Novipirellula caenicola: one gene and its partner. The protein of the gene in region 1 binds, or shares a complex with, the protein of each later gene. Links are inferred from orthologs where the notes say so. Each region holds a gene or a part of one and is shown on either strand. Other genes may lie near its edges. The genes, in order: ABEA92_RS04710 and mnmG.

The links.
Region 2: the proteins of ABEA92_RS04710 (region 1) and mnmG are in contact, whole or in part, in a solved structure (PDB 9HIP), measured with the Escherichia coli proteins. The link is inferred for Novipirellula caenicola from one-to-one orthologs.

What each region holds. Positions count from the first base shown.
Region 1 is NZ_BAABRO010000002.1:141,785-158,028, forward strand. Bases 8,878-11,834 are described here. They hold ABEA92_RS04710 (tRNA modification GTPase), read right to left. Parts: upstream 11,066-11,834; coding sequence 9,689-11,065; downstream 8,878-9,688. Other genes in these bases: ABEA92_RS04700 (hypothetical protein), read right to left, coding at 8,878-9,031; ABEA92_RS04705 (methylated-DNA--[protein]-cysteine S-methyltransferase), read right to left, coding at 9,102-9,686; ABEA92_RS04715 (protein-disulfide reductase DsbD family protein), read right to left, coding at 11,067-11,834. In the rest of the region: ABEA92_RS04665 (methylmalonyl-CoA mutase family protein), read left to right, coding at 1-339; scpA (methylmalonyl-CoA mutase), read left to right, coding at 336-2,579; tRNA epoxyqueuosine(34) reductase QueG, read right to left, coding at 3,840-4,886; ABEA92_RS04680 (MFS transporter), read right to left, coding at 4,909-6,285; ABEA92_RS04685 (class I SAM-dependent methyltransferase), read right to left, coding at 6,343-7,107; ABEA92_RS04690 (Minf_1886 family protein), read right to left, coding at 7,169-7,600; deoC (deoxyribose-phosphate aldolase), read right to left, coding at 8,143-8,871; more of ABEA92_RS04700, read right to left, coding at 8,846-8,877; more of ABEA92_RS04715, read right to left, coding at 11,835-13,700; ABEA92_RS04720 (phosphotransferase), read right to left, coding at 13,758-14,912; tRNA (adenosine(37)-N6)-threonylcarbamoyltransferase complex ATPase subunit type 1 TsaE, read right to left, coding at 14,909-15,430; ABEA92_RS04730 (hypothetical protein), read right to left, coding at 15,545-15,745; ABEA92_RS04735 (sulfatase family protein), read right to left, coding at 16,101-16,244. UniProt on the Escherichia coli protein: Exhibits a very high intrinsic GTPase hydrolysis rate. Involved in the addition of a carboxymethylaminomethyl (cmnm) group at the wobble position (U34) of certain tRNAs, forming tRNA-cmnm(5)s(2)U34.
Region 2 is NZ_BAABRO010000003.1:286,098-302,266, reverse strand. The notes cover bases 6,498-9,379. They hold mnmG (tRNA uridine-5-carboxymethylaminomethyl(34) synthesis enzyme MnmG), read right to left. Parts: upstream 8,911-9,379; coding sequence 7,084-8,910; downstream 6,498-7,083. Other genes in these bases: ABEA92_RS08470 (hypothetical protein), read left to right, coding at 9,017-9,379; ABEA92_RS08480 (rhomboid family intramembrane serine protease), read left to right, coding at 6,498-6,819. Also shown: Asp-tRNA(Asn)/Glu-tRNA(Gln) amidotransferase subunit GatB, read right to left, coding at 1-753; Asp-tRNA(Asn)/Glu-tRNA(Gln) amidotransferase subunit GatA, read right to left, coding at 845-2,320; ABEA92_RS08490 (sensor histidine kinase), read right to left, coding at 2,717-4,033; ABEA92_RS08485 (response regulator), read right to left, coding at 4,341-4,928; more of ABEA92_RS08480, read left to right, coding at 5,464-6,497; more of ABEA92_RS08470, read left to right, coding at 9,380-11,563; holA (DNA polymerase III subunit delta), read left to right, coding at 11,753-12,799; ABEA92_RS08460 (hypothetical protein), read left to right, coding at 12,935-13,195; ABEA92_RS08455 (hypothetical protein), read left to right, coding at 13,188-13,673; ABEA92_RS08450 (ABC transporter ATP-binding protein), read right to left, coding at 13,685-14,623; ABEA92_RS08445 (hypothetical protein), read right to left, coding at 14,702-16,169. UniProt on the Escherichia coli protein: NAD-binding protein involved in the addition of a carboxymethylaminomethyl (cmnm) group at the wobble position (U34) of certain tRNAs, forming tRNA-cmnm(5)s(2)U34.

The DNA of each region.
Region 1 (16,244 bases):
GCCTGCGTTCGTAACGGTTGGATCGCAAAACAAATCGCGCAGTCCGCCGAAAAATGGGCGAGCCAGTTTGCTTTTGGCGAGAAAACCGTTGTCGGAGTGACCAAGTTCGTTCATGCTCGCGACCGGATCGTTCGCCGGGCTCCGCCGGATGTGGACCGGCTGCGGCAAATCGCGATCACTAGGTTCGCGGAACATCACGATGCCCAAGTCGCGATCCCGCTGCTCGAACACGGCCCCAACCTCGCCGAGGCGATGTTCGTCGCAGCCCGTGGCGGCGCATCGATTCCGCAATTGAATCGTCTGCTAGGAGATCAAGTCAGTCGAGAGGTGTCATCGTGAATCCGGTTCCAAACTTTGCCAACGTGCCACTGCGTGATGATTCCCCTGAGCAAACTGCGACTGCGAGACCGAGCGACGGCTGCTGGCCGGATGCCAATGGAACGATACAGGAACCATCCATCCCACCCGCCGCGTCAGCAACGCAAACCGACGAATTGATTCGCATCCGACCGATCTACACCGCCGCCGATTTGGTTGGTTTAGAGCATTTGGATTCGCTGCCAGGTGCGGCTCCGTTTGTTCGCGGTCCACACGAAACCATGTATCGCGAGCGACCGTGGACGATCCGGCAATACGCAGGCTTCTCGACCGCCGAAGACTCCAACGCTTTTTTTCGTCACAACGTGGCTGCGGGACAGCGTGGATTAAGTGTTGCATTTGATTTGCCAACCCATCGCGGCTACGACTCGGACCATCCTCGCGTCGCCGGTGATGTTGGCATGGCTGGCGTGGCGATCGATAGCATCGAAGACATGCGGATTTTGTTCCACGACATTCCGCTGGACAAAATGAGTGTCTCGATGACCATGAACGGCGCCGTGTTGCCGATCATGGCAATGTATTTGGTGGCCGCCGAGGAACAAGGCGTCCAGGCAAGCCAGTTGCAGGGCACGATTCAAAATGACATTTTGAAAGAGTTTCTGGTCCGCAACACTTACATCTATCCGCCCGACGCCAGCATGCGGATCGTGGCGGACATTCTGCATTACACGACCGAGCGGATGCCGCGGTTCAACAGCATCAGCATCAGCGGCTACCACATGCAAGAAGCCGGTGCGACTGCCGATCTCGAATTGGCCTACACGCTTGCCGATGGTTTGGAATACATCCGAGCGGGAGTCAATGCAGGTTTGCACGTCGACCAATTTTGCCCGCGTTTTTCTTTCTTTTGGGGCATCGGCATGGACTACTTTATGGAAGTAGCCAAGCTGCGTGCCGCTCGATTGATGTGGGCTGAGATTGTCAAAACGTTTGGCCCGAGCAACCCCAAGAGCATGTGTTTGCGAGCACACTGCCAAACCAGCGGTTACAGTTTGGTCGCGCAAGACGTCTACAACAACGCAACACGGACGTGCATCGAAGCGATGGCGGCGACACATGGGCACACTCAATCGCTACACACCAACGCGATCGACGAGGCGTTTGCACTTCCCAGCGATTTTTCCGCTCGCATCGCCCGCAACACCCAGCTTTTCCTACAGCACGAAACGGATACCTGCAAAGTCGTCGACGCTTGGGGCGGCAGCTATTTCGTGGAACGGTTGACGCATGACTTGATCACCCGAGCCCAGCAACATATTGATGAAATCGAAGCCGCCGGTGGGATGACCAAAGCGATTCAAATGGGAATCCCTCGGCAGCGAATCGAAGAGGCGGCCACTCGAGCTCAGATGAATATCGAATCGGGTTCGACGATCGTGGTTGGATTGAATCGATATTGTTTGCCCAGCCAAGATGAATTCCGAGTTCGCAAAATCGACAACGCCGCGGTACTGCAGAACCAACTCGACCGGCTTAATCGTTTGCGTGCTGAACGTGATCCGGCTGAATTGCAGCGAAGTTTGGCGACACTGCGTGATGCAGCGTCGGATCCCAAAACCAACCTATTGGCGGCTGCCGTGGATGCTGCTCGCGCAAGAGCCACGGTCGGTGAAATCAGTGATGCCCTCGAATCGGTCTATGGTCGCTATTCGGCTCCGCCGCGTGTCGTACGAGGCGTCTATTCGTCCGGAGCAAAACACAACGATTCGTTTTCAGCAGTACAACAACGAGTCGCCGAGTATTCCGATGCGGCGGGACAGACGCCACGGATCTTGGTTGCCAAGATGGGCCAAGATGGTCACGATCGTGGACAAAAAGTAATTGCATCGGCACTGGCCGATATGGGGTTCGATGTTGTCATTGGACCGCTGTTCCAAACTGCCGAAGAAACGGCCGCTGCGGCGATCGAGCAGATTGTGCAAGTGATCGGTGTCAGCTCGCTGACCGCCAACCATTTGACGCTCGTTCCGATCCTGCATAATGAACTGGTTCGACGCGGTCACGAACAGATCATGATTGTTGTCGGAGGCGTCGTGCCGCCTCAAGATTACGAGGTGTTGTATGAAGCCGGCGCCACGGCAATCTTTGGGCCTGGAACCAAAATCGCGGATGCCGCGTTGGTGTTGATCGAACAGCTCGAAGCGACCTTGGCCAACGTCACTCATACTGGTGAGGACGCGAACCCCGTTTCAGGGTAAGTCTGGGCCGCTAAATCGTGGTCGATCCAGCCTGATTGAGACTCTGGCTTCTGCAGCTTTTCGGCCGCCTTATCGCAGACTTCGAGGACCGCCGAAGATTTTGGTCTTCCGCCGTTTGTGCTCGGCTGATGCAGAAAGCACTTGCCCCTGGAAGTGGCAAGGCACCTCACCCGCGCGAAGCGCGGGAGAGGTCGGACGGGCCCAGCAGGCCTCGTCCGGGTGAGGGTCGTCCGAGCAAGCCGTGCGGCAATCGGCTGTCGATCCTGATTTGACGTGCAAGTGAGCCGGAGGCAGGCCCTCACCCGAGCATCGCTGAAGGCACTGCTCGACCTCTCCCTAGACTGCGTTTTGGGAGAGGTGACTGTAACTCGCAAGTCACCTATCCCGAGCGAAGCACGGGAGAGGTCGGACGGGCCCAGCAGGCCTCGTCCGGGTGAGGGCGTCCGAGCAAGGGGTGCAGCAATCAACTGTCGATCGTGACTTGACCTGCTAGTGAGCCGGAGGCAGGCCCTCACCCGAGCATCGCTGAAGGCTCTGCTCGACCTCTCCCTAAACTGCGTTTTGGGAGAGGTGACTGCACAAGTCACCTCTCCCGAGCGAAGCACGGGAGAGGTCGGACGGGCCCAGCAGGCCTCGTCCGGGTGAGGGTCGTCCGAGCAAGCCGTGCAACAATCGTCTGTCGATCCTGACTTGACGTGCAAGTGAGCCGGAGGCAGGCCCTCACCCGAGCATCGCTGAAGGCTCTGCTCGACCTCTCCCTAAACTGCGTTTTGGGAGAGGTGACTGTAATTCGCAAGTCACCTCTCCCGAGCGAGGCGTGGGAGAGGTCGGACGGGCCCAGCAGGCCTCGTCCGGGTGAGGATCGTCCGAGCAAGCCGTGCAACAATCGTCTGTCGATCCTGACTTGACCTGCTAGTGAGCCGGAGGCAGGCCCTCACCCGAGCATCGCTGAAGGCTCTGCTCGACCTCTCCCTAAACTGCGTTTTGGGAGAGGTGACTGTAATTCGCAAGTCACCTCACCCGCGCGAAGCGCGGGAGAGGTCGGACGGGCCCAGCAGGCCTCGTCCGGGTGAGGGTCGTCCGAGCAAGGGGTGCAGCAATCGGCTGTCGATCGTGATTTGACGTGCTAGCGATCCGGAGGCAGGCCCTCACCCGAGCATCGCTGAAGGCTCTGCTCGACCTCTCCCTAAACTGCGTTTTGGGAGAGGTGACTGTAATTCACGAGCTACCTCGCCTCACGACAAACCCTCGTTCGTCCATTCAGCCAAGTGAATCTCGCTGGATCTGGTCGATTGCCCATTGCGAAGCTTCGCGAACCAGGGCGTCTTCGTCGGCCAACCCGATTCGCAACGCGGGCAACGATTCGGGATCGCGTTGATTGCCCAGCACAAGAGCGGCATTTCGCAGCACGCCTCGCCGCCGCGTCCGCCACAACGGCGTTTTACGATAACGTTGGCGGAACCCCGCTTCATCCAGTGAGAACAACGCACGCAGCTCTAACACATCCAGCGGTTGCCGTGGCGGCGAAGCCTGTTCGTAGTGTCGTGTCGGTTTACGATTCCACGGACACACCTCTTGGCAAACGTCACATCCAAACGCCCAATCGCCTAACGATTCACGCAAATCCTCGGCGATTTCACTGCGACTTTCGATCGTCAGATAACTGATACAGCGAGTGGCGTCCAACACGCCAGGCCGTGGAAACGCATCGGTGGGACAGGCATCCAGACACGCGGTGCAGGTGCCACAGTGCGATGATTCGTGGGGCGTGTCGGGCGGAAAGTCGACATCGGTCAATACGCAGGCGAGAAAGAAATAGCTGCCGAGCTGTTTGTTCAACAACAGCGTGTTCTTTCCTTGCCATCCCAATCCCGCGAGCTGAGCGATCTCGCGCTCCATGATCGGAGCGGTGTCGATCACACCCCGCGCCGCCGCATCGGGGAACGATTTACGAATCGCCGCTACCAATTGTTTCAATTTAGGATGGATCACGTCGTGGTAATCGACGCCTTGCCACGCATAGCGTGCTACACGGCCGGTCCCCGGAGCGACCGATTGCGTCGGCGCGGCATCATAGGGATACGCCAACGCGATCACACTGCGGCACCCATCGAGCACGCCACTAGGATGCTTGTACGCGTCCAAGCGGTTTGCGATGTAATCCATCTCGCCCGCGTAGCCCGCTTCGATCCAGCGGGCTAAATTGGAAAAACCATGCGATTGGATCGCCGGAGCGACTCCGACAGCGATGAAACCAAGCTCGGCAGCTTGGTTTCGAAACGTCACCAAAAATTCAGATGGCGACATGGCCGAACTCGATTCACCGCGTTCACTCAACCGGATTTGTCTCGACAGGGTCAATGTCGGCTTTGGCGATATCAACGCCCCGTTCGTGGAACAGCAAGACAAAGCCGATCAATACGGCCAAGGCAAACAGTGCAGGCTTCATCCACAACTCATACCACTGGATCGCCGCCAACTCGGAATGACGCGCGTCGGCCTTTTCTTGCTGCATCAGCTCAATTTCGGATTCGCTCACGTTTGCCTTGGTCGCGTCGTCGATCTGTTTGGTCTTGGCAACCACGACCTCGCTAAATTCGACCGACTCAGCCGTGGTGTGCTGGCCTTCGACGACGCCGGCGACCTGAGCCCCAATCATCATGCCCAATCCAAGCGTCAACATGACCAGCAAACCTTGTGCTTGAGCACGCACCGATTCCGGGGCTTTCTTGTCGGTATAAATTTGTCCGGTAACGAAGAAAAAGTCGTAACAGATTCCGTGCAGCACGATCCCTAAGATGATCATCCAGCGAATTTCATCGGACGCACCAAAGGCAAACAAGGTGTAACGTCCCACCCATGCCAACATCCCAATTGCGAGCATCCATTTGACGCCAAGCCGTTTGAAGAAAAACGGCATGACCAACATGAACACGATTTCCGAGATCTGGCCATACGACATCGTTGTCCCAATCGGCAACCCGGTTAACTCCACCACGCGGCTGGTGATTTGGTAATAAAACGCCAGCGGAATGCAGATCAACATCGAAGAGACCAGAAAGACCAAATACGAACGATCTTTCAGCAGCGCCAACGCATCAAGCCCGAACAGCTGACGAAGCGAAACCTTTTCGTCCGAGCGGACGGGCGGGGTATCCGGAAGCCCAAAGCTGAACACGCCCAGCGCGATCGCGGCTACCGCGGTCATATAAAACATTCCCGAATTGGTCTCGTAACCAGTAAAGGTCAACGCAAAACCAGCGGCAATCCAGCCAATGGTGCCCAGCACTCGAATGCCAGGAAATTCCTTTTCCGGGTCGGACATGTTTTTCAACGCGATCGTATTGGTCAACGCTAGCGTCGGATAATAGGTCAGCATGTAGCCAAGGAAGAATCCCCAGTTGATCACCGATGGCGACGGCGATTCTCCCTTCATAAACGAAACCGCGGCAAACATGATCACGCCCCCGAGCAGATGCAGGATCGCGAGTACCTTTTGGGCCGAAAAGAAACGATCCGCGATCAAACCGACCAACAGCGGTGTTAGCAAACCGGCAATCGGCCCCACCGAATAGGTATTTCCAAAATCAGTCGCCTCGAATCCGATGGTGCTCAGATAATTGGGGGCAGTCACATACCATGATCCCCAGATAAAGAACTGCAGGAACATCATGACGGAAAGACGGATGCGAACACTAGGAGCCATTGCGTGGGACTTCCGTTGGGTGGGAGGAATATAGGCAGGTTGTACGGCGACGTTGGTTCAAGGAAGTGCTTCGAGAACTTGCTTCGCCGGAATCGGATCGATGGATTCAAGCGGACTGTCGTCACGGGCGAAGAACATCAAATGTTGCCAAGGCAGCATGTTATACTCTTTCACCAGCTTGAAGTGGTTCCGCTGATACTCCTTCATGATCTGATTTTTTGACATCTTATGCAGGGGCTTAATCGGCACCGAAGGGTCCTCCTCACGGTATTCCAGCAGCGCAATGACGCCCGTTGGTTTTAGTGCGCGGTGGAGGTGCCACAGCATTGATTCGGGATGCGAGAATTCGTGGTAAACGTCGACCATTAAAACGAGATCCAATTCGCCAAGCGGCAGATTGGGATTGTCGACTTTCCCGAGAATCGGTTCGATGTTTCGCAGTTTGGCTTTGGCACTGCGAACCCGAAGTTTTTGGAGCATTTCACGCTGAATGTCGACCGCCAACACGCGGCCGCTCTCGCCAACCTTTTTCGCCATCGGCAGCGTCCAGTAACCATTGCCGCAGCCAAGATCGCATACGACCATGCCTTCGGTTAACTGCAGTTGAACGAACGAATCCGACGCGTTTTCTTCATCGTCGCGGTTATCACGAATCAGCCATGGTGCGCCTTGATGCCCCATCGGCTGCGCGACAATGCGTCCCAAATAAGTACGCCGCGGCTTTTCGTCCGGGGGGGACGCTGAGTGATCCACCGATTGCGTTGATGGTTCGTCAGTGGTGGTACCTTGAGCCGAAACGCTGTTCGCCGAACCGGCGATCAGGAAGCAGACGAAGCATCCAGCCCACAACCAAGCTGGCACTCGTTTTGGCACTCGTTTTGACTCAGTCTTCGTCGCGAGCGACAAGTTCAAACTGAGGCTCGAACGCGTCGTCAAAATCAAAGACGTCATCAAAATCCTCGCGGCGATCGGTTTCACTTTTACGCATCTGTTCGATGCGAATCAGATTGTACACCAATTCGCCGAGGTCGCTTGTCGAGCGAATGCCCCAATTGGCCAAAACCATCTTGGCCAAGTAGCCATATTGATCAATCGCGTAACGTCGACATGACTCGCAAAGTTGTTGTCCGGTGACGTGATTCGGATTTTCCGAAGCGATTCCCGGCGACGGATCCGCGTCGGCCATCGCCGCACTGGTCGCTTCGTTGTTCTCGTGAGCGTAATGCAGCGACTCGCGGATGAATTGATAAGCTTCGATGCGATAACGTTTATCTTCGTTCAGTAAATCGCGAATCGCTTGAAGAGGAGTCGTCATGAGGGGAACTCTGGGAACACGTCGGTTGATTTGACGGACGATTGTGATGGCTGCTTTCCTGCCGTGTGTCTCTATTTTGACCGCTTACTCGAAAAAAAACAATTCGACTGAGATTGCGGTTGGATAAAAGAGCGTGAATACCAATCACGATCCCAGGACGGCAACGAGAGAACGCGAAGAGGATGGCCGTGAAAAGCGGGCAGTCCACTGCCAATTCCCCAATAAAAAAAGCTGGCGGGCAACACAATGCGTCGTGGGGCAAACGACGGAGTTGGTCACCCACCAGCTAGCTTGTGACGGCCCCTCTAAACAGGGACCTGATAACTATTCGCTGGGGAGAGCTAAGCTCTACGGATAGTAAACTACAAAAGCGGTTTTTCCGCAACGTGGGGGGGCCATGTAAATGCGAAAATCTGCCGCAAATTTCAGTATTTTTGCGCCGTGGGTTTTACCAAGGCGGACTAAACGTTCGCAAAAACCCGATTAAGGGCAGCTCTTTAACGACGGAAGACAGAAGATGTACTCATCTTTTTTTACCGAAATCAGTAAGTGCTTGTGGGTCCAGCAGTTACGTCAATTGGGGGAAATCCAAGCTGCGATCGGCACTCATCAAGCATCTCTTTTGTCCGGCTGGCGCCAACCCGTGTGACACCCATTTCTCGCACCTTGATGACCATTTGCAGGTCACGAATTCCGCCGGCTGCTTTCACTTGGACGTGGCTGGGCGTCTGAGATCGCATCAGCTGGAGATCTTCGATCGTCGCGCCACCGGTTCCAAACCCCGTCGATGTTTTGACCCAGTCGGCATTCAGTTCGCCGCAGATCTGACAGAGCCGAACCTTTTGATCCTCGTTCAGATAACAATTTTCGAAGATCACTTTCACTTTTTGCCCAGCTTGATGGGCAACATCGATCACCGCTGCGACGTCATCGCGAACGTACGTCCAATCGCCGCTGAGCACCTTTGAAATATTGACGACCATGTCGAGTTCTTCGCAACCATCTGCGATCGCCCGCTCGGCCTCGGTTTGTTTCACCGTCGTGCTGTTCACGCCAAGCGGGAACCCAATCACCGTCGATGTCTTGACCGTGCTGCCGGACAATTGTTCCGCACACTGCGGCACCGCACACGGCATGATACAAACGCTTGCCACATCGTAGGCCAATGCCAATTTGATTCCATGATCCAAATCAGACGCCGATAGCGTTGGTGCCAGCAACGCGTGATCGATCATTTTGGCAATGTCAGAGTAAGTGAACGTGCTGCTCATGAATTTCGTTTTTCTGAACGAGTTCTTCGTTTTTGGCGAGTTTGTAACCAGGCAAGGCGACCGGTGTCACCAACACGCCGCTGAGGTGAACATCGTCACCGCAGACGTCGGCAATCAGCAATTCGGGCGTGGATCGCTTAAAATCATTTCGGTTGCTCAACGCCGTCAATTGAGGGGAACGCTGGAGCAATCAAGTCGGCGATGCAAGCAGTTTGACTCGTCGACTCCGATCACGATGTCCAAGTGACGGCCAGCGGTACCGCATCGCTATTTTCCAAGTCCAACAAAAATTGTTTGGTGTCCAGACCGCCAGGGGCACTGAATCCGCAAAGGTGTCCCGAGGATGCAACGACGCGATGACAGGGGATGACGATGGGAATCCGATTGCGAGCCATGCAGCTGCCTACGGCGCGGCTGGCGGCAGGGCTTCCCGCGCGTTCAGCAAGCTGTTTGTAGGTAAGCGTGTTGCCAGGCTGGATTTCACGACACTGGCGATAAACCGCTTTGGCAAACGGAGTCCAATTCGATTCGTCCACCGGGATGGTCTCAAACGTTGTGCAACCGAATTCGAAAAAGGAATTCAAACGATCGTCAAGCGATTGAGCCCAACCGAGAACCGTTTGCGAACCGTCCTGCTCACTCCATTCCGGCGTTTCATTGCCCCATTGCAAACGCCACAATCCACGCGTCGTCCAAACCGAATGGATCACGCCTAGGGGCGAATCATGCGGAGCCACATGAACCGCAGCGGGCACTTGATTTCCCCGCACACGATTTCGCGGTAGCACTGCGGCGATTGGTTTCTGCGATTGCATGATTATTTTCCGATACAGAAGCGACCGAACACACGATCCAAGATATCGTCAGTGTAGACCGCCCCGGTGACCTCACCAAGGCATTCAACAGCGACTCGCAGTTCGGACGCGACAAATTCATGACCGTCGCCTTGCTGCACAAAACGAATCGCCGTTTCGATGCACGTGGCAGCGTGGGCGAGCGAACCGGAACAGCGTGCGGCCGTTCCCATGATCGAGCCCACTTCTTCCTTGTCATGCGATGCGACGAACTGTGATACTCGATCACGCAATCGATCGACACCGTCACCCGTGATCACGCTGGTATACATCCAATCAGGTTGTCGTTGGGTTGAATCAATCAGATCGGATTTCGTAGCGACCCAAATGTCAATCGACGACCGCTTGGATGATCCATCGTGCGTTTCAAAATAACGTCGCTGAGCCGCCAGATCGTCGTGGCACGCATCGACACACCAAATTCGCACGTCCGCATTTTGCGAAGCGCGAAGCGCGTGAGCCTGTGACGCCGCGGTGATCTCAAACAGTGGGTCGTGCTGAGCTCGGCTCTCGATCCCCGCGGTGTCGACCCACTGAACGGCATGTCCGTCGAGCGTGGTTTCGACCGAGACGACATCGCGGGTGGTACCGGCAACGTCAGCGACAATCGCCACCTCGCGGCCCACCAATGCATTGATTAAATGGCTCTTACCCGCGTTGGGATTACCGCGAAACGCTACAATCGCTCGCGAGCGGTTGCCGCCTCGGGATTCCATCGATTGGCGTGTTTTATCGACCGCGGCATGAATCACACTAAGCCGCTCAACGAGCGCTTCGTCACTGATGAATTCGATGTCCTCGTCGACAAAATCGAGTCCTGCTTCGACGTCGGCAAGCAGATCAAGCATCTCGCTACGCATCTGTTCGAGCGGCCGGGATAGATTTCCCGCCAATTGATTCAACGCATGCTCGAGCGACCCTCGTTGTTCGGCTTCGATGACGCCAAGCACCGCTTCGGCTTGCGGCAAATCCAACCGTCCTGCCAAAAACGCCCGCATCGTAAATTCACCGGGACGCGCCGCACGCGCCCCCGCGGTCGTCAACACGTTGACGATCGATTGCAACACAGGCGCCGAACCAATCGTGTGCAGTTCCGCAGACGGTTGCCCCGTATAACTTTGCGATGTCGGCCACAGCGACACCGCGATATCCAATTTACCGAGCGGTGTGCCGAGATCGATCCGGCTTTGGATCACTTGAGCGCGTTTGGCTTGTGAGGACTTGATTCCCACCGCTTCCAAGATCGGCACCACCGATTGCCCCGACATGCGAACAATTCCTCGCATCGCGGGTGTGGTCGGTGACGCGATGGCCACGATGGTTTCATTGGAATCAAGCATGTTAATGAACAAACGCCGTTGATTTCGATGGCGACTTCTTCGATCGCGCGATCGCCGGATCGTCGACACTCGCACCGGCTTGACGCAATGCGTCGATGACTGCGGATTGGCTAACCAAGTCACGCAGCACGATCGGTTGGTTCGGGTTGGATCCGGGGTAGATCGCCAAAACCGGGATCGAGCGACTCTGCAATTCAGCCAGTTTCGATTTGATCTCGGGATTGTGATCAGTCCAATCCGCCAACATCGGCACCGCATCGAGTTCTTCGATCACCTTGCGAGTTTCCTCGGTGTTCAGCGCCACGTTGTAGTTGACAATACAGTTCACGCACCACTTTGCAGTGAAATCGATCATCACGGTGCGGCCTTCGGCTTGCAATTCCTGCAGACGTTCTTCGCTGTACTCTTCCCAAGCGATCGTCTTGACGCCCTCTTGAGGAGCGGGCTCGGCGCCCAAGTACTGAAACGCCATCATGCCGATTGCCGTGGCGACTGCCACACCGCTCACCCAAGCCACCAATCGTTTTTCGATATCGGCCCAATTGGGAACCTTGCCGATGATCCAGCAACCGAACCATACGCCTAACAACGTTACGAAGACCGGCACCTTGTGGTCGTCGCTGAACTGGTTGAAAAAGAATGCCACGGTGGCCAAGAACAAGAACGCCAAAAATTCTTTTAGCGTCTCCATCCAATTTCCTGGCTTGGGCAACCACGCCACCAGCTTGGGCCAAATGCCGATCATGATATAAGGGATCGCCATTCCCAATCCGATGGTCATCATCAACGCGGTCGTTTCCGCGGCGGTCAAAGCGATCGTCAAACCGAAAATGGCGCCGAGAAACGGGCCACTACAAGGCGTCGACAACACGGTGGCAAACGCCCCTTTGGCGAACGCCCCCGGATAACCTTCACGTTTTTGCAAGTCTTGCGAGACCTTGCCACCGGCCATGCCCGGCGCTGGAATCTCCCACACGCCAAGGTAGCTAAGCGCCATCGCAAACATCAGCAGCGTCAAACCGAGTCGAACAGGCAAGTAGGTAAACTGCTCACCCCAAGACAGTGAAAAGACGACGGCCAGTGCCGTTAACAGTGCGAATACCGACATGATGCCGGCCGCGTAGAAGAAATTCAGCAAGAACGCACGCTTGCGATCGGCGCCGGCTTGCTGAACAAAACTCATTACTTTTAGTCCCACCACCGGCAACACGCAGGGCATGAAGTTCAGGATCACCCCGCCTAAGAACGCAAACATCAATACGACCGCAAACGGGCGGCCTTCGGAGTCGTCGCCATCGTTGATCACGATGGGCTGAACCGGAGTGGCTGGATGGGCCGCAGTGTCTTCGGCGTTGTCATCAAGAGATGCTTCGCCGTCGGCGGCAGTCGCTGCGCCGGTTGCAACCGCGTCACCGGTGGGCTGCGATTCGGTGTCGTCGCCGGTGTCTTGGGTTGCGGGTGCAGGCTTGGTTGGCAGTTTGTCGACCCACTGGGTCTCGGCAGCCGCATCAAGTACATCGGCGCGTTTCACGCTAGCGAACTGGACCGCCGCAGACGAGGTCCCAGCCCCGCTTGCGCTGCCGACATTCAGCGTGGTTGAAAACGTCAGCGCCATCGGTTGTTGGCAACTCTTGTCCGTACAAGCTTGGTACGCGATCATGCCGGCGATCTTGTGAGCCCCCGGTTCGGCGTCCTTGGGAACCTGCACAGGCAACGACCATGTCACAGTGCCTTTGTGAAACATCACGCCCGGCAACAATTTGACATCGACCGGCACCGCGACGCTGCTCGCTTTGGGTTGGCCAACGAGCAGTCCCGATTTTTCAGACACCACCATGTTGGTCGAAAAGTCGGCGTCATCCACGGTCAATTGATAAACATGGAATCCAGCATCCGGAATCGCCGTCAGCTTTAGCGTCGCTCGATCTCCCGGAGCCACCGTGGCAGGCGTCAATTCCGCCGTCCACTGCACCTCGTAACCGTCGTCTCGAAATGGTTTGGTAGCAACCGTCTTCGCCGGTTCAACCGCTTGATTTCCCGATTCGGCATCAGCTTGGGTCATCGCGGCGGCAGCGGCGACGTTGCCTGCGAAGGCGGCCGTCAATGTTTCTGAAATGGGGATGCAAGCGCCATCGGGCTTACAAACCTGGGCCTCGACGGCGATCGAAATCGGGTCACGAAAATCAGTGGGGACGACAAGTGGCGCAGACCAGACCACGCGGCCGCCATGTTCTTCGATCGTGATCCCTTTAAAAATCTCCGACACACTTTTGTGCGGCGCTTCGTCGGGAACGAACTTGCCTGCCAATTTCACGGACTCGGGCGACTCGATTGACAATTTCGTCTTCATCGGTCCGCCGGCGGGCTGCGTCACCGAATAGATATGCCAACCCGCGTCCACATCGACGATCACCTCCAAACGTCCTTGCGTGCCGGATTCCTCGACAAAGTACTTGGCTTCCCATTTCGCCGGGTCCCCCGAGTCTTGGCCGAATCCGCCCAGTGAGAAATCGGAGAAGACGCCGCCGTCGTTGCCAAACCCCGACTGGGCTGTTGCAACATGGGGGATGCCGACCACAAAGGCCAGCAACAAACATCCAAGTCCAAGAAGTCCGCCGCCGTTTCTATTTATCATGTTCAGTACGCTTCAAATAAGCTCTTTGCCGAGAATCCAATTCGCTTCGCCAACCGATCATCTACCGAGTTTATCAATGACTCGAATCCATTGATCGATCCGCTGGGCAATCTGCTCGTCATCGTAGGAAAAATTCTGATGGTCAAGCAATAACCAAGTCGCCCAATTGGCAAGGTTAATCCAGGCTGAAACCTGAACGATGCTTTTCGCAATCACTTCTTGCTGTTCATCCAATGACGATTCTAGCCGATAACCCGCCAATACCGAATGCCACGCAGTATGCACATCCGTACACTCACCTAGGAAGCTGGAAATCCAGCGGGCCAGATCGGTGGCAGCCGCATCCATCCGAACCGCGTCAAAATCGATGATCCCGACGACCGAACAAGATTCGACTGCATCGCCCGCGCAGGAATTGGCAAAGAAAATGTGCTCGGCATGAACGTCCCCCAGCACGATTTGCGTCTCAACCGACTCGTGTGATAGCGCCGCCAAAGTCGCAGCCAGCGGACTTGTGACGCGATTCCAATCGGCTCGAAATCGCTCGATCGCCGTCTGCAACGAAAACCGCAGATGCAGATGCTCGACCTGCATCAGATCGCTTGCGATGATCGCGTCCATTTGCGAGCCCAATTCCTTTAGCCGCTTTTGACGCGTCAAGACACATGGGGGTGCTTGCAGCTGCGTTCCCAACGAACGTACCGAGCGGTGAAAAACGGCGATTGCCGATCCGCCACGCAACATCGCTTCGTGGCGTCGTCGTTCGGTTTCCGCATTGGCAGCAAGATCGCCTGCAGCCGCTGAATCGCTGACCAGCAGACCGGTTCCCGTCGCGGGCTCGCGCCATGGTTGGCCGTCAATCCACTGGGCTAGCTCCCAAACGTATTGGCCATCATCAATGGCGTAGCGATTGGGCACTCCGGCATCACCTGGATCGTATCGCTTTGGCCCGCCCAGCTTTGGCCCGCATCGCTTAAGCTCGGGTACCACATCGCAGCCGTTGTTCTTTGCCGTGACCATCACCCTATGAATCTGGTCCACGCGAGACAAAGAAGTGTGCAGCGGATAGCGTTTCAGCGCCCACGTCTGCCCCTGGGCAATCGAGACACGAAACACGGCAGCCCCGCTCAATCCCGACGCAATCGGCTGGATCGATTCGATGCGAGAATGTTCGAACCAATTTTTCAGCACTGAACGGACAGCGTCACTCATGCCGCAGACCAGCCATCGTCAATGCACTGTTGATGAAGCAAGCGAAGCGATTCATGCAGCGCGAGATCCTGAGTCGACATCGTGATTTGACGAAAACGGGCATCCTGTTCGATATCGATCTTGATCCACACGGTTTCCAATGGCATCACCGAACGGACGAGATCCGCCCACTCGACCAGTGTCCAAGCTTGTGGATCGTCAAAGAGTTCTTCGACCCCCAACTCCAAAAATTCATCGTCATCGCTGACGCGGTAGGCATCCAAATGATGCAGCGTGATCGATCCGTGATGGGATTGCAGCAGCGTGAACGTGGGACTTGTTACATCCGCAGGATCAACCCCCGTCGCCGCGGCAATCGACTGGACGATCCGCGTTTTGCCCGCCCCCAACGTCCCGACCAATCCAAAGGAAATCCCGGCGGGCAAGCAATCGACCATTCGCCGCGCCAATGCGTCAACATGCTCGAGATCGAGGTGACGCAAATACAGTGCGGGCTGATTCGTATTTTTGAGGTCCAAGGTCCAACGCTCCGATTCGTAGTGAAGCAAAGCATTTTAGATTATTCTCGGCCCGCCGCGAGCCCGCCGAACATAACCGCCACAGATGGCGGGCCTAACAACACGGGGGATCGGCTAGCCTGCGCGGCGCAACCGAGTGGGCGCGGCAAAGTGAGCCAGCGTCTTTTCGAGGCATCCCAGCGATTTCAGCGTCTGTTTGAACATGGCGGCGGCCTGAGCATTGGACTCGAAACCGAGATCCTCGAGCAGCTCGAGCATTTCGGCGAGCTCAAATTGAAGCACCAGTTCTTCGGGCGTTTGAGGCAACCGGTTCACGGGATCTCTCCGACGGAAAAATCGAACGAAGGGACAAACGCAGGATCACTTCGTCAGTTGCAATCCACGTTGTCGATCCCGACGACCGACTCCTTCTAGATGTTTCGTTCGGAAAATTGCGTAAAATCCGATATCAAAATCGTCCTTGGCGTCACCGTGTTCCATCGCGCCCCGACCGCTGGCGCCGATTAGGTAAAATAGACCACTGCGCAAGTTGCCACTCTCGCCCCGCTACCCATATAACCGGTCGCGAGAAAACGTTCCACAATGCGTTTGGCACGCGGCCAAATTCGCCGTCACCGAGTGCCGATGCGGGCTCGGTGACGGCAATATCCCAAAATGAGGGTCGCTCGTTTTAGCGGGCGCCTTTGTTCAGCGGTTCTTCGACCACGATCGCGGCAGGGAAATCCGCAGCTTCCTCACCACCACGCTCCGCCCAACGTTTGTTCTGCGAACCGCCGCGAGGTTGATTCATCGGGATGTCCATCCCTCCGGCGTC
Region 2 (16,169 bases), on another replicon or contig:
TCCGTCGGTTTCCCAATCGATGTACTGTCGCTCGATCTCATACTCTAGCGCCCGCTCGACGGCGCGGAAGCTGTTCATATTTTTGACTTCAACGATCGGAGTGGCGATCTTTTTGCCATCGGTGTCGATGTGCAGGTTCACGTTCGCGTCCACACGAAGACTGCCTTCTTGCATCTCGCAATCCGAAACATTTAAATGCATCAGAATCAATTTCAACTGCGTCAAATACTCGCGGACCTCAGCCGGTGAACGCAGATCGGGCTGGCTAACGATTTCCAGTAGCGGCGTGCCACAGCGGTTCAAGTCAATTCGCGTGTCGCTCTTTCCGGCGACCTCGTCATGCATACTCTTGCCCGCATCCTCTTCGAGATGCGCCCGAATGATGCCGATATGGCGAGTGCTTTCGTCATCGGCGGGGTCGACAATCTCGAGATAACCATCGGCACAGATTGGCAAATCGAATTGGCTGATCTGATACCCTTTGGGCAAATCAGGATAGAAGTATTGCTTGCGATCCCACTTGGTCATCTCTGGGATCGAACAATTGATCGCCAACCCGGTGCGGATCGCCAAATCGATCGCTGCTTCGTTGATCACCGGAAGTGCGCCGGGAAGTCCCAGACACACCGGACAGACCTGCGTGTTCGGCGGCGCCCCAAATTCCGTACTGCAACCACAAAACAGTTTCGTTTTTGTCTTGAGTTGAACGTGAACTTCCAGCCCGATGACGGTGGTGACTTGATGAGTGGACATTGGCGCAAGTGAATGGGGGGTGACGGTGCGATCACGAGCCGTGTGCGGACTCGCAAGTCAGTGTCTTGAAAAAAGGCAATACAGCGTGAAATCAGTGGGAAGGACGTTTTTGGTGATGATCGGTGGCGGTTTGAAATGCGTTGGCCGCAAATAGCAAACGCGACTCCTCAAGCGCAGGTGCTTGCAATTGAATGCCAATTGGCAAACCTGACGAATCGCTTCCGCCCGGCAATGAGATCGCGGGCAACCCAGCTAGATTGGCACCGACCGTGAACAAATCGCAGAGGTACATTTGCAGTGGATCGTCAATTTTGTCGCCCAGCGGGAATGCGGTCGATGGTGTGACCGGGCCAAGCAGCAAATCGACTTGCGAGAATGCGGCGTCGAAATCGCCTTTGATCAAACGGCGAACCTTCAACGCTTGGTTGTAATACTTGTCGGTGTAACCTTCGCTCAGCGCATACGTCCCGACCATGATGCGGCGTTTGACCTCCGAACCAAATCCTTCTTCGCGACTGCGACAATAAGCCGAGACAAGCGGGCCGTCGGGGCTGTGCATGTCGATCGAATCGGTGCGATGACCGTAATGAGCACCATCGTATCGCGACAGGTTGCTGCTGGCTTCACAAGGAGCGATCACGTAGTAGGTGGGAACCCAATACTTGCTGTGTGGCAGATTGACTTCGACAATCTCGGCACCTTGACTCTGGAACACCTTGGCCGCCTCGTTGACGACGTCCATGATCGCCGGATCGATACCTGCAGTTTCCGCAGTCTCGCTGAGTACACCGATTCGCAAGCCACGTAAATCGGACGACTGCAGTACATCGGTATACTTGGGTACAAATTGATTCAGCGAAGTCGAGTCGCGTGGTTCAAATCCAGCGATCGCTTCCAACAGAAGCGCGACATCGGGCACCGACCACGCCATCGGGCCGACTTGATCCAAGCTGCTGGCGAACGCGACCAACCCATAACGGCTGACGCGTCCATAAGTCGGCTTCATCCCCGTGATCCCACAGAACGCGGCGGGTTGCCGAATCGAACCACCGGTATCGGTCCCCAGACTCAGCGGCACCGAGCCGGCTGCAACACAAGCGGCCGCGCCACCGCTGCTGCCGCCTGGCGTGCGATTGGTATCCCAGGGGTTTCGGGTCAGCCCAAATGCACTGGTTTCGGTGCTGGCGCCCATCGCAAATTCGTCCATGTTCGTTTTGCCGATGATCACGGCATCGGCTTCGCGAAGCTTGCTGACGACGGTGGCATCGTAGGGTGGGCGAAAATCTTTGAGCATTCGCGAGGAACACGTGGTCGGCATGTCGTTGGTGCAGAGCACGTCTTTGACCGCCACGGGAACGCCAGCCAAGATGCCCAGCGGCTCGCCAGCGGCGCGTTTGGCATCGACGCGTCGAGCCGCCTCGATGGCCTGTTCCGCCGCAACATGAGTGAATGCGTTGATCGAGTCTTGGGTGTCGCGGACCGACGCCAAAGCTTTTTCAGCAATCTCAACTGCGGTTAAATCGCCATTTTCTTGCAATCGAACCAATTCCAAGGCGGAATCTAGCATGGTTTCTGCATCAATCGTAAAGTGGAAACGTGTTCAAGCGAAAAAGAATTATTGGAGATCGCCGGCCAGCCGACTACCGGGCTATGTTTTGGATGTTTTTAGCGTCTTCGGCGATTTTGGATGCTCGCAGCGTTGCCGTTGCGGCAGCCAATTTGGGCGTTTGCTGCGGTGCGACAAGAGACGAAGCGGGAGCCTCGAAAGAAGTGCGTTCCCAGCCAGAGTCCAACACCATGAACAATCTTCAGGCTGGAAATTGCAGCATTTGCGTTTCGTAGCTACGCTCGCCAGAGCGTGGATTGTTCGCGTCCGTTGTGAATCACCACCTTCTAGCGAAGGTAGCTACTAGGAATATCGTTGACGGCGTCAGGCAGAGCTTGGGAACGAAGATTTTATCCGCTACGCGGGCGACCTACCCATTGTGATCGTGGCGACACAACCGGCTGCCCCACCGGCGAGCGTGATGTCGGCGTTGTGCAACTTGGCAATCCGGTAGGCTCGGCACAGCCCGAGCCCAAGCCCGCGGCCGGCTTCGCGGCCGCTAAAGTAGGGATCAAACGCATGTTCACGTGCCGCACGTGAGAGTCCAGGACCGCTGTCGGCTACGTGAATCAAGATGCGAGTCGCCTCGGAGACGACCGAGACCACAATCGTGCCGGATGATCCGATCGCTTCGATCGAATTTCGCAGTAAGACTCGCAGCGCTTCGCCAAACATCGGTTCATCAAGATCAAGCACGAGCTCGTCGACAGAAGTCTCGGTTTCCAATCGGATGGATAACGAATCAGCCTCGTCGACAAATTCATCCGCAACCGATCGCACCAATTTGTTCAGATCACACTGCGAGGTCTCCGGTAACGGCGGATTCGCGTAGAACATCAAGTCGGCAATCATCTGGTGAGCTCGATAGACTTGGTCGACGATCTTTTGCAGCGACGCACTTCGCTGCGGGTCGGCTTCGCCCTGCTTCAATTGTTGGGCTCGCGTCGAGATGTTCGCCAACGGATTGTTGATCTCGTGACTGAGTCCGTAAGCAAATTGTTTGAGCGCAGCGAGTTTTTGCGTATGAAGTCGACGATCAAACGATCGCTCGAGCGTGCGGGTGTGTTGCATCTGCCGAGCAAGCTGATGCAGCGAATCGGCCGCCGCGATCTCGGCCGCCGCCATCCCAGGCGTAGGCGAAGGAGCCACACCGTTCAGCTCTGCTGCGGTGAAGGTGACACTCGGCCATCGATCTCGCCATGACGCAGCAACACTTGGGCCGGTCACCTCGAGCCAAAGCGTCGCCTCTGCAAGCCATTGTTCGACCGGCAGCGTTCTAAAATACGCATCCAGTTCGCTCCAGCGTGATCGGATTGCGGACGTGATCACGGGCGCCCCTAAAAACGCATCACCCTCGGAAAACGGTGTGATTGCGTTTTCGGCAAGCCAAGCTGCCAAACCGGTTAACGACGTCGAATCACCGGGAAACGACGCAGCGGCGAAGATCAACAGCGGCGGATCGGTCCGCAATGCTGCGATTGTTCGCTGGAGCGTGATCGGATCCGGCGATTGCGAAACGCCGCCTTCGACGCCTTGCTCGCCAGCGGCCAACAAATCCGTTTCATGGCTGCGCAACAGCACCCCCGTCAAACACTCGGTAGCAACGAGCGAACGGGGCAGCCACCATCGACTGGATTCGAAACGCAGGCTGGGCAACAAGTGGGTTGGGGACATCACGCTAAGAAGACCATCCGTGTCGCACTTGTTTCAGTTTGCACCACGTCGAGGTAGGCAGGTCGCCTGCGTTTGTCACCGAGAGGTGGTGCTTTGTCAACGTAAAGTTTCAGGGTCACGAAAATTCGGGCGTGGGTTTCCGAATCGTTTAGTAACGACATCGAAAGTCTTGTTGAGCTTCGCTACGGCGATGACAGGCTGGATGCCAATGCGACTTTGACAGGCTGGAAGCCTATCCCACATTGAAAGGATCGGAGCCTATCCTGTGATGCTGGAGCGAAGCCGAATTCCGTTTTCGCGTGACCGTTTAATTGATCACGCCGCGTTCCATTTCGAGCAGGTCGCACGATCGGTTGATCAAATCATCGATCGCGAACGGCTTTTGCATGAAATCGTTTGCACCGGCCGCTTTCAAAGCGTCGACTTTGTTGTGCTCGACCATCCCCGAGATACACAGGATCTTGACCATATCCATCGCGGGATCGCTGCGAACACGTTGGCATACTTCTTTGCCGTTGATATCGGGCAACATCACGTCCAAGATCACCAGATCGGGGCGAAACTCTTTCACTCCCATTCCGGCGTCGAACCCGTTGTTTGCGGTGCGGATGTCGAAACGCCCGTCACGCGAAAAACCTTCGCTGATCAGTTCGACCAAATCTTGATCGTCGTCCACGATCAGCAGCTTCTTCTTGCCGCTTTCAAGTGCGTCGGTGGGAATTCCGTTTTCCTTCATGAACATGAAAAGTTGTTCACGTGGAATGCGTCGGAATTTACTTCCGGGGACACGAAACCCCTTTAACGAACCGTTGTCGAAACAACGGATAATCGTTTGCTGGCTGACCTTACAAATCTTGGCCGCTTCGCCTGTCGTGAAGACCGTCTTAATGGTCATGGCAGAAACCATCCTCCCTGCATGACGAGCCGTTACATTGTGAATCCTGGAGCTTTGAACACGACCTCGGCGTATTGCAACATGCAGCCCAATACAGCGTGTCTCGTCCAAAGACAGACCATCATGATGTCACTTGCTAGCAAATGTAAGTTAATGATTCGTTGTGCATCCGATACACAAGTCACCCAACCGTTCACCACGAGTCTTTGTTTAGCAACCTTCCCGTCCCCCGCACTAGCACATTACCGAGCTAAAGTGTGCGAAAAACGCAAGCAGCAAGAAACTCCGAGTCCCCCTGCCTTACCAAGCTTGCCTCACCAACGAATTCTATCGAGTTGACACAGTGGGTCAAGATCGATTTGAATTCCATAAGTCCCGTATTCATCGGAACTTAAGGATTCTAGCCCGCGTTTTTTGGATTTTGTGGGGCGTGCAGGACCCAGAATTAGTGGAACGCGACTTCGCCGGATGCTCCAATTAACTTGTACTCCTGTGGAGGCTCTGCGTCCGATCTACCGCGTGCACTCATCTGCCAATGATTCTTATCGCCCCCTACACGACCGATGCTCCGGTCTACCACCTACCAATCGTGACTGGTGGCCTAGTCGCGACCAACATTGTGATCTTTTGTCTCACCACGCTTCAGGTCGCCTTGGGCAATGTGGAAGTCGAGTCGATCGAGTGGCTGATCCTTCAATTCGACACGATCAATCCGCTGCAGTGGATTAGCTGCGCATTCATGCACGCCGACCTGATGCATTTGCTGGGGAACATGTTGTTCCTGTGGGCGTTTGGATTGGTTGTCGAAGGCAAGATAGGAAACCTGCCGTTTTTGGCGTTGTACCTTTTGATGGCCTTGGTCGGCGGCATCATTGTCCAGCTTCCCATGTTTATCCTGGGCAGCGACGGCGGGGCACTCGGAGCCTCGGGCGTCATTTTCTCGTTGCTGGTGATCGCAATGTTGTGGGCTCCTGAAAATGAAATGGACTGTTTCTGGGTCGTCGGCTTTCGCATGGGGACGTTCGAGGTACGAATCATCAGCCTCGCGTCGGCGTTTCTAATGATGCAGCTTGTGTTTTTGGCGTTGGGAGGATTTTCGATGTCGTCGGAAATGCTGCACTTGATCGGCGTGGCAGTAGGATTACCGATTGGCCTATTGATGCTGCGGCAGGATTGGGTGGACTGCGAAGGCTGGGACGTCATTTCGCGAAACGCGTGGCTACAACAATACAATTTGTTTTGCAGCGACAAGCAGCGTCTCGCGAAGTCTCGCAAAAAGATCGAACACGAAGACCCGATCGCAGCGGCACTGGGAAATCGCCCCACCCCGGTGGCCATGAACACCGCCACCGCCACCCGCCGCGCCACGGTAAAAACCGAGACGCCCCAACCTGCGGCGGCGGCCAAACCCGGTTTCAATCCGCTGTTAACGAAGCTACTCGCAAAGCCAAAGACACCTGCGGTTGCAGCGGAGAAGCCTAACGCCCAGGACCATCCGGAATTCAACCGACTGGTGCACTTGCTGAGACAGGCCATTGATTCATCGAGTGCCATCATCGCACAACAACACTTCCAGCGACTGGAACAACTGAAACTCACCTGCGGACTATCCGATACCCTGTTGGCAGCCTACGCCAAATTATTGGCAAGCAAGAAGCTGTATGTCGAAGCGATTCGACCTCTCACACTCGTCGCGATTCACGGTGGAGCTCAGTCGAATCAAGCACGATTGCGAATCGGCCAAATCCAATGGTCTGTTCAAAAGAATCGGCAAGCAGCTGAGACCACGTTGCGTGGAATCGTGATCCCGCCGGACGCGATGAACGAGGCCAACCAAAAAGTGATCACAATGCGTGACCAACTACTGAAACAGATTTCAGTGTCGCAGTAGCTGTAGGGCCAACGCGGTGAAGCATTTTCTCGTAGCGACCTTCGCCAGATCGTAGCTACCTTCGCGAGAAGGTGGTGAATTGCACTGGCTGGCAATCATCCACGCTCTGGCGAGCGTAGCTACGGAATACAAATGCTGTAATTTGTCGTCTCTAAATGCTTCACAGCGCCCCCAATTGGGCGCTAGCCCCGGTTCAGTGCCGGAACCCTGGCAATCACCAAAACGGCCAATTTACTGAAAGACTCCTGCTAACTGCCTAACGGCTTATCGTTTGCGTTCGAGGTGAGCGAGTACCAAGGCGAGATCGGCCGGGGTGACGCCGCTGATTCGTTTGGCTTGATCGAGATTTTGCGGACGAACTCGATTCAGTTTCTCTCGCGCTTCCTGGCGTAGCGGACCGATGGCATCGTAACTGAACGCTTGGGGAATCTGCTTACTTGCGAGCCGGTGGTGCTTTTCGACCTCCATCTTTTGCCGCGTGATGTAGCCTTCGTATTTGATGTCATACAGACATTGCGTGGCAGCATCTTCGTCGATCTGACGCAGTCCTTCGACGTGGCTACACATCACGTTCCAGTCAACTTCGGGACGACGCAGATAGACATCGCCGGGCGTGTTGTCGACTCGGGAACTCTTTAGTAGCTCCATGCCCAAATCGATTTGTGACAACTTGTTGGCAAAACGATCACGACGCTGCGCATCAATCAACCCGAGCTCGTCGGCCGCGGCGGTCAACCGGCGGTCCGCATTGTCTTGTCGCAACAACAACCGATACTCTGCCCGGCTAGTAAACATACGGTAGGGTTCATCGGTTCCTGCGGTCACCAAATCGTCAACCAAAACACCGATGTAGGCTTGATCACGCGTGGGTACCCATGGCGACTTGGAGGCGACTTTACGGGCGGCGTTTAGCCCTGCGATTAAACCTTGACCAGCGGCCTCTTCATAACCGGTCGTGCCATTGATTTGCCCGGCCAAGAACAATCCTTCGACCGCCTTACTTTCCAAATGCGGCCACAATTGCGTGGGAGGACAGAAGTCGTATTCGACGGCATAACCGTAACGCATGATTTGAGCATTCTCGAGTCCTTTGATCATACGGAACATCTGGTCTTGGACGTCGCGTGGCAGACTGGTCGAGATTCCGTTGACGTAGACCTCTTCGGTTTGACGTCCTTCAGGCTCGAGAAACAATTGATGCGAATCTTTGTCGGCAAAGCGGACGACCTTGTCTTCGATCGAAGGACAATAGCGTGGCCCCCGCGAATTGATTTGGCCGCTGTACATCGGCGCCCGGTCCAAATTGGCACGGATCAATTCATGCACCGCATCGTTGGTGTAGGCGATGTGGCAAGGCAATTGCTCGCAATGAGCCAACGATCCAGTTATGAACGAAAACGGCTGCGGATTGTCGTCGCCCGGCTGCAATTCGAGTTGCGAGTAATCGATCGTTCGCGAGTTCAACCGTGGCGGCGTTCCGGTCTTAAACCGCTGGACCTCGAAACCCAATCGGTTCAGCGCCCCGCTGATTCCGGTCGTGGTCCCCTCCCCTGCCCTGCCCCCGGACGTTTTGGCATCGCCGGTATGCATGATCGCTTTGAGGAAGGTGCCCGTGGTCAAAATTACGGTCGGAGCGAGGTACTCGGCATCGCCGACCACGCTGATTCCGACGACACGGGTTTTGCCATCGACCGTTTCGGTGATCAGATCCACGACCGTTTCTTGCCGCAGATGCAGATTGGGCTGCTGTTCAATCTGACATTTGATGTGGTTTTGGTAGGCTTTTTTGTCCGCTTGAGCCCGTGGACTGTGCATCGCCGGGCCTTTTCGGCAGTTGAGCAGGCGAAATTGGATGCCGGTCGCATCGATCGCTCGCCCCATCAATCCGCCCAACGCATCGACTTCGCGGACAATCTGCCCCTTGGCAACACCCCCGATAGCGGGATTACAGGACATTTGCCCCACCGTGTCCAGGTTGGTCGTCAATAACGCGGTTTTTGCTCCCACACGAGCCGCAGCGGCTGCGGCTTCGGTGCCCGCATGACCGGCACCAATGACAATAACGTCATAAGAGTAAGAAGACTTTGTCATGGAATCACGTCGCAGGGTGAATAGATCAAGAAGGAAAGGGGAGCGAGTCGAACCGGAGAGGATAGGTAAGGACACCGTTTTCCGTGTTTGAAGGCTGATCGACAAGATGCATACCGCCAAGAAAGCCGTCGCCGCTGCGGTATTCGCGCTAAGCGGATCGGGATTTGCTATCACAGCAGTACATGCTCATGCAGACTCGCCGGCTCTAAAAACAAGCAGCACTGACGCCATCATATCAACCGAGGTGGGTTCTGCTAAAGGACGGCCGCCAAGTTATGCGGTCTCGGCAGCCAGCTCGACCGTCGAACCGGTTGCAGTGCTCAATTCTCGCTCGTTTAAAATCCCATTCAACGTGGACACTGCCGGATCGCGTCCGGTGGAAGTGCGTTTGTACGTCAATCGCGGCGGCAATTCGGGCTGGGAACACTTTGATTCGAAACCGCCGACGATCCGTGAATTCGCATTTTCGAGCGACGAAGACGGCGTCTATCTGTTTGCGACCCAAACCCTCGATTCCAGCGGCAGTGCCCACCCGGCGGGCCCGATTCATCCGCAGCTAAAGGTCGTCGTCGACACGACTGGCCCGCTGATGACGCTGCATGCCGACGGCGATGCCGATGGCACGGTTCGCTGCCGCATGGATATCGAAGACGCCACCGCGATTTCGGACACGCGGATCTATTACGCCAGCGATGTGGAATCTCAGTGGCGATTGATTCCGGTCCAACCCGAAGGGGACGATCGTTCGTTTACGTTTCTTCCCAAAGAAGATTGGCGTCAACTATCGATCCATGTCACTGCGATCGACTCGGCGGGCAACCAGACCGTGCAAATGAAGCGACTGCAGCGGCCACGATTGGCTGCATTGCCAACTAACCGCTTTGCCGCCAGCGATCACCGCGACAGCGAAGTGCCCACCGCGGCTCCGTTTGCCAAACCGCAGCTAAAAGCCATCTCGGTTCAACACCGAACGGCTTCGTCGTCCCCATCGACCACCGATTTGTATATTCGTCCGGCCGAAAGCGATCCTACGAGCGGTTCGAGCCCGATCATCAAACTGGATCGCAAAAAGCCTGAAAGCGAGACGCCAAAGATCGCCGCGAACTACGGCTCGATCCGTGGTGATTCTCCGCTGAACCAATTTCGTGGGCACACGCCTGCCGGCGAAACTCAACACGCGTATGCTCAAGCACCGCTCACCGGGGCGCCACCTAGCCCAGCCAATACGCGACGGATCATTCCGCCGGCGAAGGTCCCTGTGCTGACCGCGCCCGCAGTGCCGACCGTCCCCGCAGCACCGCCCCGTGTCAGTACGCCGCCCAGTTTACAAGTGCCACCCAGCTTGCAAGTCCCGCCTAGCTTGCAAGTTCCACCGAGCTTGCAAACTCGACCAAGCCAGCCCGCGCAGCCAAAGTTGCAAACGCAAACGCAAACGCCAGCCGCAACGGGTTTCCTGATGCCACAAACCGCCACGGTGCCACACAACCCGGTTCGCGGGCAGGTTGCTGGGCAAATCGGAAACGCGTTTCCGTTGCCACGTTACGCCCAGCGGCCAGGTGCGATTGAGTTGCCCTCGCCTGCCACGCCAGAGCAAGTCACGCTGCCGTTTGGTGCTGACGAAACACCACGACCTGCGACTCCGTCCCGCAAAGGTCCCACGCTGTTTGCACCTGGAACCGGGGCCGCGGCCGCAGCACCAACAAGTCCCGAAACCACCGAAGCGGCGCGACCTAAAACGCCTGCCGAAGCGATGCGGCCGATCGACAAGAGCGAGATCACCAAAAGCGACCGTCCCATACGCCCGGCACCACCGGAGAAACGGGTTGAAAAACGACCTGCCACCGTGAGTGGCAATCCCAATGAACCGCAAACCCAATGGGCGGTTCCTACCACCACCGCCGACGATCACTACAGTGCACAACGTGCGTTGCAGTCACGCATCGATTCGGCCACCTTTGGTGGTCGTGTTCCGACTCGGTTCAGCGACTCGAATCGATTCAGCTTGGAATATGAACTCGAGGCTGTAGGAATCGTCGGCGTCGAATCAGTGGAACTGTACGGCAGCACCGATGGAGGCAAGAGTTGGAAGTTCTGGGGCCAAGACCCTGACAATGCCAGTCCGTTTGATATTGAAACCAAGGAAGAAGGTGTCTTTGGTTTTCGCATCGTCGTCGTCAGTTCCAACGGATTAACCAGCCCGAGACCACAGGCGGGCGAAAGCCCCGATATTGTCGTGGTCGTTGACCAGAGCAAGCCGACGGTGCGAATCACCGGGGCTCAATATGGCGAAGGCGACCGCACGGGATCATTGGTGATTCGCTACGATTGTGACGACGCCAACTTGATGACGCGGCCGATCACGTTGTCGTTCAGCGACGATGTGGAAGGTCCGTGGACCACGATCGCCGCGGGACTTCGAAACGATGGCGACTATGTTTGGCCCGCCGATCCGCAATTGCCGCGTCAACTGTATCTACGCATCGACGCGACCGACAATGCGGGCAACATGGGCAGCTACGTCCTGGATCGCCCGATCGACACGCAGGGGTTGGCCCCACGTGCTCGGATTCGCGGTTTCCTGCCGATCAGCGGGCTCCCGATGCCATCGGACAACGAGCACACTGCCGCTCGCAACCAATCGACGTACAATTAGTGAGTAGTGCCTCGCCGGTCAGGATGAGGGATCGGCTTCCAGGCGGTCATCAATAGGAGCGGCACAACTCCGGTCGCCTCTAAACTCCGGTCGCAGGCGAACTTCTGCCACCGGTGGCGTTTGCAAAGCACAGTCTTTAGGCTGGAGCCCTGGCAGTCCCCACTCGAAACACTCGCTTAAAAGTTACTGATGGCGATTCTGAACGCCTTTGAAATGTTAACCAAGCCACCGGCGCAATTGCCGTCGATGGCCGCCGTGTTTGGTCCCGACACCACGCTACGGACATGGGTTATTTCGGCGTTGTCTTCTGATGGCGACGTCACCTCGTTTGATGGTGAAACGGTTCGCTGGTCTGATCTCCGTGATGACCTGGCCACTGCGTCGCTGTTTGATTTTGATGGAAAACGAACGATCGTGATCCGCGATGCCGACAAATTCGTGTCGAATCATCGTCCGGAGCTGGAGAAGTATGCTGCTAATCCAGGCGAGTCCAACCGCTTTGTCATGGAAATGACAACGTTGGCGTCGAACACCAAGTTGTACAAAGCGATTGCGGGCGACCACTTGGCCGTCGCCTGCACCGCCAGCACCGACAAGAAGCTGGGGATCACCGCAGCCAACCGTCGCAAATTTTTGTGCAACTATGTCGCCAAACGGCATGGCGCTGCGTTGTCTGGGGAAGCCGCCGACGCCCTGATCGAAATGCTGGGCGAAGAGATCGGGATGATTGAAACCGAGATCGCCAAGCTGGCACTTTACAAACCGCCCGGAGAAACGATCGACGAACCGCTCGTGCGGGAAGTGGTCGCCGGATGGCAAGGCAAAACGGTGTGGCAAATCACCGAAGCGATCGCGACCGGCAACGCTGCCGAGGCGCTGCTGCAATTAGACAAACTGATGAGCGGCGGTCAGCGGCCAATCGCACTTCTGCCACAGATCGCTTGGTCGCTGCGTCGATTGGGGATGGCCACCGCGGTGGTCGAGCATCGTGAACGCGAAGGCCGCTCGGTGCAGCTCGAAGACGCATTGGCATCGGCGGGAATCCACCGCCCCTCGGACATCCAACAATCCAAAGCTCAGCTGCGAGGCCTCGGGCGAGCCCGCGGCAAACAGCTACTGCCCTGGCTACTGGACGCCGACCTCCGGCTCAAAGGAACGCACAGCGCCGATGGACGCGATCGATTCTTACTCGAACATCTGGTCATGCGGTTAGCCAAAGCCGCGCCGCAGAAGTAGCAAAGCTGCGGCTTGGATTTCAAAAGCGCTGTTTTTTCCGCCACATGAAGTGAATCCGTAGAACGCTACGATCGACTTGCTTAAAATTAGCGGGAATCAGCCCTACGCCTTTCCAGAAAAATGCTCAACTGACTGATGATCGAACCAACTTCCGACCACATTTCGGCTGCAAATGAAAAAGCGAACGCTTGGCGACGCAAGCAGATGCACGCACTGACACCGGAAGAGTGCTTAGCTCTGTCTCGCCAGCTTCAACAAGCCGCCATTGCAACGATGCGATCTAACCCGAAGGCAGTCGAAGCATTTATCAAACGCAACCACCATCAGCGACGAGCTTCAAATGTCAAGCGTTTAGAGATGGAGATGAAACACGAATGCGGACTGCGCGATGAATGATGATTCGCCGCTACGCATTGCCGAAACAATGGCCACAGCAAACGTACCGTTCGTGATCATCGGTGGACACGCTGTCAACTACCACGGCTTCCCGCGAGCCACGCAAGATGTCGATATCATCTTCAAACGATCCGATGAAAGCGTGAAAGCACTTTATGAAGTGCTATCCAAACTAGAGGGATGTTGGATTAGCAATGAGCTGGATCCCGAAACGGGGATTGAGAAAACAGTTCCCATTACGCCCGAATACATTGCCCGCGAACACCTGATGATGCTCAGTACTAAACTGGGCTACCTCGACTTGTTTGATTTTATTCCAGGCCTACCTGGCGAACCCTTGGACGAGCTTTTCGCGACGGCTAAAACAATCGGTTCCCTGCGTTTCGCGAGCCTCCACTGGCTAAGAAGAATGAAGCAAGCATCCGGGAGACCTCAAGATAAAATTGACCTTGAAAACCTTCCCTCAAGCGAGTCGTAATTGTTTAACGTCTACATGCGGCGGCTGGTGCCCTTGGTCAGTGCCATGAACGCGGACTCGAGATCAAGCTCTTCTTCGCTGAATCGTTTCAACGCGATCCCATTTTCGATTAGCAGTTTCGGTAGATCGCTGTAATCTTCCACACCTGCTTTTAGCACGATGCGGATCGCATCATCGCCGGGCTCGCTGCCCTGCACTTTCTCGTGCCCTTGCAGCAACTTGGCGACATCATCCATCTGCTCGCGCTGCGCGGTTTGAATCACCAACACGGTGTGTTCGCGCACCATCTTGATGACTTCGGTGACTTTGGCGTTCTGCTTCAATTCACCACGATCGATGATCCCGACTTTGTTACAAACATCGGCCAATTCGGGCAGAATGTGACTACTGACAATCACGGTTTTGCCCATTTCACCGAGCTTGCGAAGCAGATTCCGCATCTCGATCCGGGCTCGCGGATCGAGCCCCGAAAGCGGCTCGTCAAGCAGCAGGACTTGCGGGTCGTGCAGTAGCGTACGCGCCAATCCAAGACGTTGAGTTTGACCACGCGAAAGCGTGTTGGCGTAGGCATCGCGTTTAAATTCGAGGTCCACGACATCGAGCATTTCATTGACGCGATCGGTTCGCTGTTTTCCGTTGATACGATAGGCCGCAGCAAAAAACTCGAGATACTCGACCACGGTCATGTCGTCATACACCCCGAAAAAGTCAGGCATATAGCCGACAAGCCGGCGAATTTCCTTGGGCTGGGTATGCACGCTGTGGCCACACACATAGGCCTCGCCCCAAGTCGGTTCCAATAGCGTGGCGATGATCCGCATCGTGGTCGTTTTGCCTGCACCATTGGGCCCGATAAAGCCGAACAAGTCACCGGCTTGGAGATCCAAATCGATCCCTTTGATCGCGAACGCGTCGCCATATTTTTTGGTTAAGTCAACTGTCTTGATCACGCGTGGTCTTCGCTTTCGATGTAAATGGTTGCGATCACAAATGGACGAACGGCCTGGTTAGGACGCCCGCTTTTTGGGTTATCGTCGTTTTGCACTGATTGGCATTACCAACCGAATCAGCGAAAGAGTTTCGTCAACATGAATGGGTTCGTCTTGATCGCCTTGGTTTTGGAACTGGGTCACCGGACGTGCAAGCTTTCCGATCAAAATGCAACGTTCGCGAGTCAACACATCACTGAGATCCAAGAACGAAAGTACCTCGTGACGCAACCCCGTGTACCGTTCGGCTCCGACCACGTCATGAAACATGATCATCTCGGTTAATCGTTCTAGATTCGCGGTCGACGATGGGTCCCATGACTCGGTTTCGGTCGAGCTTTCCAGTGCTTTTTGTCGTGACAGCTGCCAACGGAAATTCTTTTGACGCAGCGAATCAACCGACTCGATCGAGGTGCCGGCTGGAAATCGTGTCGGCAGCAAATACAGCCAATTGCGATAAATCAGCATGCCATTGAGCACGTCGACCGGAAATGGATTCCGCAGCGATCCTTCGAGCAGCTCGCTACCACTACGCCGCCGCATCGACAGATCCTCGGAAACGTCGGCGACAAAACGCATCTGGCTGGCAATCGACTTACTGCTACGTGGCGCAAACGGGACGTCATCTAATTGGCTGGTCAACGTATTGTCGCGGGATCGAAGCAGGACCTCGTAGCCGGGCAAACGAGCACTCTCGCCACTGACCTGGATCGCGCCGAACGATCGGCCGGGAAATCCAAAGGGAAACGTTAGATTCGAATCGATGCGTTTGGCGATCCCCTCAAACGCCGGGCTCGCGGCCACCGCAACATCCAATTGGCGTGCATCGTGCGAATAGATGGTGTTCCAAGTGAACATCTTGCCCCGTCCGCTGGCCGAATCGATGTCGACAATCTCGAAGCGATTGCTGTGCAATGTCGGTGCCGACGACGCCGCAAGCTTCACTTGCTCACCGGCACCGGACGCAACCTTTGCCGTCGCGTTTGGCTCGGTGTCCGACACCACGCGAGCCTGCAATACCAACAGCACGGAAATGGCAATCGCCATGATGGGAAACGTCAGCCAGCCCAAAAGTGGTTTGCCGAAAACGCGATTGACCAAGAAGTAGTCCAGCGGCCCGATCAACGCAATCAAACCGAGCACGATCAGTGAGACCAACGAAAAACCAAACCGGCGTTGGCTGTCGAATTGGTCCAAGGTGGACCGCATCTGGCCTGCCAAATCATCATACGCGGTCGAGCGGTTGGTCTTGGCAAACGGCGTGTCCGTGGATTGCAACAGCGAGCCAGTCAAACTGAGCACCAAATCCAATCGCTGCGGCCAATCGACAAAAGGTTCCGCATGCAAATCCGCGGCGATCACCGTCATCTTGCCCAACCCCACGATGTACTCTGCGGCAATCGGTGTACTGACTCGCCGCGTCGTTCGCCCCGTGATGATCACCTCTCCCACGCCCTTGGGAAGTTTGGCGCCCAGGAACGATGACAAAGGGTTTTGCGTCGAGGTG